Regions from separate parts of the Arthrobacter sp. Soil_C_60 genome, predicted to be linked through region 1. Evidence: riboswitches for the same ligand, from Rfam matches in the RefSeq annotation. Region 1 holds a riboswitch; the other holds the start of a gene.

Region 1 (4,197 bases):
GCGCGTGAGCGGCGAAGTGGAGAAGGCGAAGCACCAGGCGAAAAGGGCGAAAGACGGCGCCGAGGAAGCCTCGGAGTCGAAGACTTTGGAAGTGGTGGCGCGCTTTGGCTGGGCCGCCAACGGGCTGATGCATCTGCTGATTGGCTATATTGCCTTGCGGCTGGGCCTTGGGGCATCGGGGGAAGCAGACCAAACCGGTGCTATCTCCCAGCTGGCCAGCACACCGGGAGGCGTCTTCCTGCTGTGGGCCGGGCTCATCGCCTGCGCCGCCTTGGCACTGTGGCAACTCGCCGACGCCGCATTCGGTTACCGCGGGTTGGAAACCAAAAAGAAGTGGGGCAAACGGTTCAAGGCAGCCGGTCTGGCAATCGTCTTCGCCGCCATCGGTTTTACGTTCGGCATCTATGCCCTTGGCGGCAAGAGCGACAGCAGTCAATCCTCACAGGACGCCAGCGCCCAATTGATGGCGTTTCCCGGCGGAGCGCTGGTGCTTTTCCTGATCGGCGCCGGCATCGCCATCGCTGGAGCCTTCTACATCTACAGAGGCATTACGCAGAAGTTCCTAAACGATCTGAAACCCCTGCCCCCGGGCGGCACGAGGATCGGCATCGGCTGGGCCGGTTCTTTCGGCTACGTGGGCAAGGGGGCTGCGCTGTTGGTGCTTGGCATTCTTTTCTCGGTCGCGGCGTTCCACCAGGATGCAGAGGAAGCCAAGGGTCTCGACGGCGCACTGAAGGCGCTGAAAGAACAGCCCTTCGGCGACGCCGCGCTGATTGTGGTGGCCCTCGGCCTCATCTGCTACGGACTGTACTTGGGCGCGCGTGCCCGCTACGCCAAGATGTAGCGGGCACGCACCGGGCCTACGCGTACCGGATTCCTGACGCCGCCCCGGGCCTGGGTCAGGAAAGCCTCACCGACTAAGTCAGGAAGCGGAGACGGCTGCGCCGAGGCGATAGCCGGCACCCCGGTGCTGCTCCGGCAGCCGGTCGCCCTTGCCGAACAGCTTGTTGCGCAGCGTTCCTTCCGCGTACTTGGTCGGGTAGGCGCCACGCTTTTGCAGTTCCGGAACAACGAATTCGACGATGTCCTCAAAGGTACCCGGTGTGATGGCGTAAGCCAGGTTGAAGCCATCCACATCGGTCTCGTCCACCCACTCGATGAGCTTCTTGGCAACTTCCTCGCCGGAACCAACGGTGATCGGTCCAAAACCGCCGACGCCGACCCATTCGGCCAACTGTCGAATGGTCCACGGCTTGCCGTCGTCGCCCGAGGCCTTCTGGAACGTCTCCACGGAGGACTGGATGGCGTTGGACTTCACGTTCTCGCCGATCACGTCGTCCGGCCCGTAGCTGGACAGGTCCACACCCATCCAACCTGAGATCAGCGCCAGTGCACCGTTGACGTCCGCGTAGGACTTGTAGTCCTCGAACTTGGCCTGAGCGGTGGCGCTGTCCGGACCGGTCACAACGGTCTGCATCGCGTAGATGCGAACGTCGTAGCGGCCGCGGCCGGCTGCCTCCACCGCATCGCGGATCTTCTTGACTGAAGCGGCCAGCATTTCCTTGGTCGGGCACGTGACGAAAACGGCTTCGGCATTCGTTGCCGCGAACTCGGTCCCGCGCTTGGATGCGCCGGCTTGGAAGATGACCGGGGTGCGCTGCGGGCTCGGCTCAGTAATGGCGATGCCGGGGACCTTGAAGTACTTACCCTCGTGGCCGATCTCGTGCACCTTGGCCGGATCCACAAAGACACCGGCTTCCCGGTCCTTGACCACGGCGTCTTCTTCCCAGGAACCTTCGAGCAGCTTGTAAACCACCTCAAGGTACTCGTCGGCGTGGGCGTACCGCTCGTCGTGCTCCATCTGGTCCGTTTGGCCCATGTTGCGCGCTGCAGACGGCAGGTAACCCGTGACCACATTCCAGCCGACGCGGCCGTTGGTCAGGTGGTCCAGCGTGGCCAGTCGCCGGGCGAAGGGGTACGGATGCTCATAGGCGGTGCCGGCAGTGAGGCCGAAACCAAGGTTCTCGGTCACCGCGGCCATAGCCGAAACCAGCATGAACGGATCGTTGACCGGGACCTGTGTACCCGCGCGGAGCGTGACTTCGTTTGAGCCGCCGAACACGTCGTAGGTGCCCAGCACATCGGCGATGAAGAGACCGTCGAAGAGGCCCTCTTCCAGCACCTTCGCCAGGTGCGTCCAGTAGCCGATGGTCTTGTAATCGGCGGACTTGTCCTGGGGATGGCGCCACAGACCGGGCGACTGGTGTCCAACGCAGTTCATGTCGAAGGCGTTGAAGCGGATTTGCCTGGGGGCGGGTACCAATGTCATTTCAGACTCCTTCATGACCGTGAAGAGCCCCTACACCGGTAGCTGCGGTCGCTGACGAATACCGCGGCGGCTACCGAAAGAATTTTGGATCTCCATCGGTCCTGGCGGTAGCACCTTCCTCAAAGAGGGGGTTGCTGCGGCGTCAACGAGCCAGGTCTCTCAGCCGCTCTGGATGGTTACAGCTCCATTCCACCGCAGTCCGGCGGCGGGCGCGAAATCCTTACGTCATACCGGGTAATCCCCCGGCTGCTTTTCGCGCACCCGCCGTCCGCGACTGCCGTCGGCATCCCCGTTCAGGACTTGGCCGGTGCATCACCGATGCTGTGGAGTCCCTCGGGCGTGGTGCCGTTGACCTCATAGTCGCCGATGGTCCGCGCCTTGAAGACGGTGGGATTGTGCGTGGCTACGGTCCGAGCGTTGCGCCAATGGCGGTCCAGCGCTTTGCCCCTGGATGTCGCGCTTGCTCCCGTGACGTCAAACAGCTGCCCGGTGGCCTCAAGAACCAGCTCCGGAACAACGATCTGCGCCTTCTCCACAGCAGCTTCCCCGCGGACGTAACGCTGAACGTCGTCGAGCGAAAGGGACTTGTCTGCCGCGGCATCCAGTTCCCGTGCCGCGGTCAGGACCACCGATTCGGCGGCGAATGCTTTGGCCGACAGCTGGCCGACGAGCTGGAGGATCAGCGGGTCATTGCGGAACAGTTCGCCGGTTCCGGTGTTAAAGGTCCGCTTGCGGTTCCGCACCAGGATCTTCGCGTCCGCGAGCGCCGCATTGCCAATCCCTGCCAGTACGGCGAGCAGCACCAGCTGGAAGAATGCAGGTTCGTGCGTGCTCGACGGCTTGCGTTCGATAACGTCGGCCGGCTCCACCACGGCATCGCGGAAGTAGGTTGTCCCCGTCCCGGTCAGCTGCTGGCCGAAGCCGTCCCAGTCGTCAACGATCTCCACGCCCGCCTGCTTGGTATTGACGACGGCGTACTGGCGGCCCTCGACACCGTCGGTACTGGCCATGACCGCGATCCACTCCGCGAAGATGCTGCCGGTGGTGTAGTACTTTTCACCGTTGAGCAGCCACCTCCCGCCGTCCCTGACCAGCTTGGTGTTCGTGGTGCCCAGCGCGTTTCCGGCCTTCTCCGTGGCCGCGTTGCCAAAGATCTCGCCGGCCACAATGCGCGGATACCAGCGGCGGGCAAACTCCTCGCCTTCCAGGCCAACCGTCTCGACGAAGGCGAAGTGCGAGCGGTACAGGTGGGCGACGCTGGAGTCCGCCGCCGCAAGTTCGATCAGGAGGCGGAAGAAGTGCTCGAAGGAGACACCGTCGCCGCCATGCTCCAGCGGCACCCGCAGTTTCCCGAAGCCTGCCGCGTTCAGCCACGCAACTTGTTCGAACGGCAGGATCCTGTTCAGTTCCCGGTCCAGTGCCCCCTGGGCGATCCGCTCGAAGACCGGCCGAAAGCGGCCGGCCAACCGCTCGTAGGTTGCTTCCGCGGTCTCGGTGCGCTCGTTCGCGATAGTTTCCGTCATCGTCTTCCTTCCAAAACCTTGTTCTGTGCTGCGGCTGAGAATTCGTCGAAGGCGCCGCGGTACTGACGTGCGGGGTGCCGGTCGTTGAGCTGCGGCCCGTTGTAGCCCTCGCCGCCGCCGAACAGCTTTTCCCGGAAGCTTCCCGGCGCGTACTCTGTCTGTGCCAGTCCCCTGCTGCGCAGTTCCGGCAGCACTCCGTCGATGAAGTCCGTGTAGGAACCGGGCAGGATCTGGTTGATGATGTTGATGCCGTCCACGCCGGCGTCCTGCCACTGCTCCAGCCGGTCGGCAATCTGTTCCGGGGTTCCCTTGACCCGGTGGGCCCGCCCGCGGAAGTTGGCGATA
Region 2 (4,197 bases), on a different contig from region 1:
GGCGTAGTTCGGGGGAGACCAGGCGGACAAAGTCTTCCTGATCGGCGGGGCGGACCGCGCAGGAAATGTTGAAGCCATCGATATCGGCCTCGACCATCCAGCGTTCCAGTTCGTCCGCCACGGTCTCGGGGGCGCCGACGATCACCGGTCCGCGTCCGCCGATGCTGACGAACCGGGCGAGTTCTCTCGGGGTCCAGACGCGCGTAGGGTCCAGTTTGGTGAACGAGGCAAGCGCGGACTGTTGGGCGTCGGACTGAATGTATTCCAATGGGCTGTCCAGGTCGATATTTTTCATATCGACTCCCGTCCAGCCGCTGAATAGTGCCAGGGCGGCCTCTGGGTCCACATATTGGGTGTAGTCCTCGAGTTTGGCTTGGGCTGCGGCGTCGGTTTCTGCCACGATGACGGTGGCCAGGGCGAAGACCTTCACGGATTCGGCCGCGCGGCCGCGCGAAGCGAGTTCGCCCCGGACTGTATCCACCCAGCCGCGGACGATGTCCGTGGAGTAGCCGTTGAAGAAGATGGCCTCGGCGTGGTTGGCGGCGAAGGCCTGTCCCCGCGGGGAGGCGCCGGCCTGGAACAGCAGCGGGGTGCGCTGTGGTGATGGTTGGACCAGGGCAGGACCGGGGACCTTGAAGTGTTCGCCGTCGTGGCCGATCCCGCGGACCTTGTCGGGGTCCACGAATACACCGGTTTCGGGGTCGGCTGTCACGGCGTCGTCGTCCATCGAACCTTCCCAGAGCTTATAGACCACGTCCATGTACTCCTCCGCCCGGTCATAACGTTCGTCGTGGGGAATCTGTTTGGTCAGTCCCAGATTGCGGGCGGCGGACTCATGGTAGGAGGTGACGATGTTCCAACCGACCCGCCCGCCGGTGAGGTGGTCCAGCGTGCCGAACCGGCGGGCCAGCAGGTAGGGCTGTTCGTAGGTGACCGAGGCGGTGATGCCGAAGCCGATGCGGCTGGTGGCGGCGGCCAGGGCGCTGACGATGAGCGTGGGGTCTAACAGCGGGTACTGCACGCCTCCGCGCATTGCTTCGTCAGCATTGCCGCCGTAGGTGTCGTACTGGCCAAGGACATCGGCCAGGAAGATGCCGGTAAACCCGCCGGATTCCAGGGTCTTTGCCAGATCAGTCCAGTAGGACAGTTCGGTGTATCGGCGGATTTGATCATCGGGGTGTCGCCACAGTCCGGGCGATTGGTGCACGGGCACCAACATTTCAAAGGCATTGAGCAGGATCTGCTTGGTCACGAGATCTCCTCGAAAGTGTCGGTGGTGGTGGTGTCCTGGGCGTAGTCTCCGGCCGGGTCCTTGGCGGCAAGGGCGGCCGCAAATGACAGACCCGCCAGAAGGGTGATGTAGGCGCAGATCAGCCACGGCTCATTACCGCCGAATATCAGAAGAGAGGCAGCGATCACCGGGGTTAGTCCTCCGGAGAGCACGGTGCCGACCTGCACGCCGAGGGAGATCCCGGTGTAGCGCAGGTGGACCGGGAACTGTTCGGCCAACCACGCCGCCTGGGGGCCGTAAATCGAATCGTGCAGGACATTCATGCCGAGGATCATCAGCAGCGGCAGCAGGAGCAGGGAGCCGTGGTCCAGGAACCAGAAGAACGGCCAGATGAAAACCGCAATTCCGACGATGGCGGCGATGGCGATGCGCCGGCGCCCCCACCGGTCGGACAACCAGCCCCAGACCGGACCGGATACGAGACCGAGGGCGGAACCGATGAGGACGGCGGTGACCCCCGATACCGGATCATCCCGCCGGGCGGCGATGTAACCGATTCCGTACACGGTAAGAATGGCGAACAGGGCAGGCTGTGCCATCCGCAATCCCATAGTGACCAACAGTGCGCGCTTATGGTGGCGCAGTACCTGCCAAACCGGTGCCTGCGCGGTCTTGTTATCGGATTTAAGCTGCCGGAAGCTGGGGGAGTCCTCCACCCCGACCCGGATGTAAAGTCCGACGACGACCAGTACCGCGCTGACGAGGAACGGGATCCGCCAGCCGTAGTTTTGAAACTGTTCGGATGTGGTCAGTGCCTGAGTGAGGGCGAAAGCGCCGGTGGCCAGCAGCATACCGGCAGCAGAACCGACCTGGGTGAAACTGCCGAAGAATCCCCGCAAGTGCCGTGGCGCATGCTCCACCGATAGCAGCGCTGATCCACCCCATTCGGCCCCGGCAGCCAAGCCCTGGAGCAGGCGCAAAGTGACAAGTCCGATAACGGCGAGGGTGCCGATGCTTTCGTAATTCGGCAGCAGTCCGATAGCGGTCGAGGCGACTCCCATGGTCATCAACGAAATGACCAGCAGGGATTTACGCCCTATCCGATCGCCCAGATGGCCGGCAATGATGCCGCCGACCGGTCGGGCGATAAACCCGACCGCAAAAGTTGCGAACGCTGCGAGTGTTCCCGCGAGGGCGGAGCCGGAGGGAAAAAACTGGACATTGAAGACCAGCGCCGCAGCGGTGCCGTAGAGATAGAAGTCGTACCACTCGATAGTGGTGCCCACGAAGGCAGAGGTCAGGACCCGTTTCTTGTCCCTGATACGGATCGGGCCAACGGTCTGCGATGAGACGGTCGTAGCAGCTTCCTGAATGGACATGGATAACCCTTGCACTGACGGGGCGCAGCTGGGAAAACGAGGCGCCATACTTGCCCGCACAGGTCCGTGCCGGGCCGAATCCTCACCTGGGGCACCCCACTACAGCGAGAGGGTTGCCGTCCAACAAACCAGGGTTTGACGTTGGAACTCTTGATTCTGAACACCGACCCTAAGGGGTCAGGGCGCCGTTGCCAAGGGACGGACGTCATCCGCAGTCATCTTTCGGTCCTGTTCCTTCGCACCCACACGGTTCCGTCCGGGGACTGCAGGAACCGAACGCCTCGCGGATCAGTCTCAGTTTCCAGAGCGAGACCACGGGCAGCCAGTAGGTAAAGCCTTCACACCAATGCCTGCCGAGCGCTTGTCCTGGTCGCACGGACAGGCCATTCGACTCACAGTCCGGCGGTACAGCCTTCGCATTGGCCGTCGTACTCCGAGGTCCCTCCAGGGCTGTACACGGCTGCGGCAAACCTGGTCACCTTATTCCGCCGGCGCTGACGCCCGTCGTGAGAGGAGGGCGATGGTCCCGTCCCACTCATCGGCGACAAGGCCCGCCCTGACGAACTTTTCGTCAGCCTCGGCGCGGTCCGAACCCAAGCCGGTACGCCGGTCGCCCGGGCGGCCAGCCATAGTGCTCAGGCCGCTTCGACATGAGCATTATAAAGAGACTCTTTGGGGCTGATGGGTAGGCGGTCAATCAACCGTCCCAACGAACGTACCCGGGGTGGAAGACGCTGGGCGATCGACCTGTTTTCCGCGCTCACGCCTCGACACATTGCTCGACGTCGCCGTCGATGTTGAAACCGAGTCCTCCCGGCACGGAATCGAGGAGCTTTCGGGTGTAGGGGTGGGACGGCGAGGCGTAGACCTGATCGATGGCACCGTATTCCACCAGATCGCCATGGTAGAGCACGGCGACTTCGTCGCTGACATGGCGCACTACTGCGAGGTCGTGCGAGATGAACAACATGGTCAGTCCCAGATCGCGGCGCAATTCGTCCAGGAGGTTGAGGATGTCGGCCTGCGTTGTCAGGTCCAGGGCGGAAGTGACTTCATCGGCGATGATGAGCTCCGGTCGGACGGCAAGTGCCCGGGCGATGGCGATACGCTGCCGCTGGCCGCCGGAGAACTCGTGCGGGTAGCGCTCCGCCGCTTCTGTCGGCATGGAGACGCGGTCCAGCCAGCTCGCAATCTCGGTGGCGTGGCGGCGTGGGTTGCCGCCGCGGGGATCGATTGCTTCGGCGAGGGTCTGGCCAATGGTCCGCCGCGGGTTCAACGATGAGTAGGGGTCCTGCGGAATCAGCTGGACTTGGCGGCGCAGCCGTCGTAGTCCGACGCCTTTCAGCCCCTTTGTCACTGTGCCGTCGAAGCGGATGGTTCCGCTGGTTGGCAGCAGGTCTCCGACGAGCGTTTTGGCGAGTGTGGATTTGCCCGAGCCGGATTCGCCGACCAATCCGACCGTCTGGCCACGGCGCACTGTGAGGGTTACGTTGTTGAGGATGCGTGCCCGGGTGGCGCCGGAGCCCAGTTCGACGCTGATGTCGTCGATCTCGAGCAGGCGGCCGCGGGTGGGTCCACCAATGGTTT

Evidence for each region. Region 1 has a riboswitch for S-adenosylmethionine ahead of AC3A4M_RS07840 (LLM class flavin-dependent oxidoreductase). Riboswitches for the same ligand answer to the same signal wherever they lie in the genome.
Region 2: linked by a shared signal. The riboswitch ahead of AC3A4M_RS12935 (MFS transporter) and the one ahead of AC3A4M_RS07840 (LLM class flavin-dependent oxidoreductase) in region 1 are both predicted to bind S-adenosylmethionine.

Annotation. Positions count from the first base shown of each region.
Region 1 covers NZ_JBDGKM010000003.1:220,625-224,821, reverse strand. Annotated here, with positions in the region: gene AC3A4M_RS07845 (DUF1206 domain-containing protein) at 5-844, shown strand; gene AC3A4M_RS07840 (LLM class flavin-dependent oxidoreductase) at 923-2,329, opposite strand; SAM riboswitch class I at 2,419-2,508, opposite strand; gene AC3A4M_RS07835 (acyl-CoA dehydrogenase family protein) at 2,623-3,852, opposite strand; gene AC3A4M_RS07830 (LLM class flavin-dependent oxidoreductase) at 3,849-4,197, opposite strand, start outside.
Region 2 covers NZ_JBDGKM010000005.1:176,152-180,348, forward strand. Annotated here, with positions in the region: gene AC3A4M_RS12930 (LLM class flavin-dependent oxidoreductase) at 1-1,252, opposite strand, end outside; gene AC3A4M_RS12935 (MFS transporter) at 1,249-2,610, opposite strand; SAM riboswitch class IV at 2,652-2,766, opposite strand; gene AC3A4M_RS12940 (ABC transporter ATP-binding protein) at 3,371-4,197, opposite strand, start outside.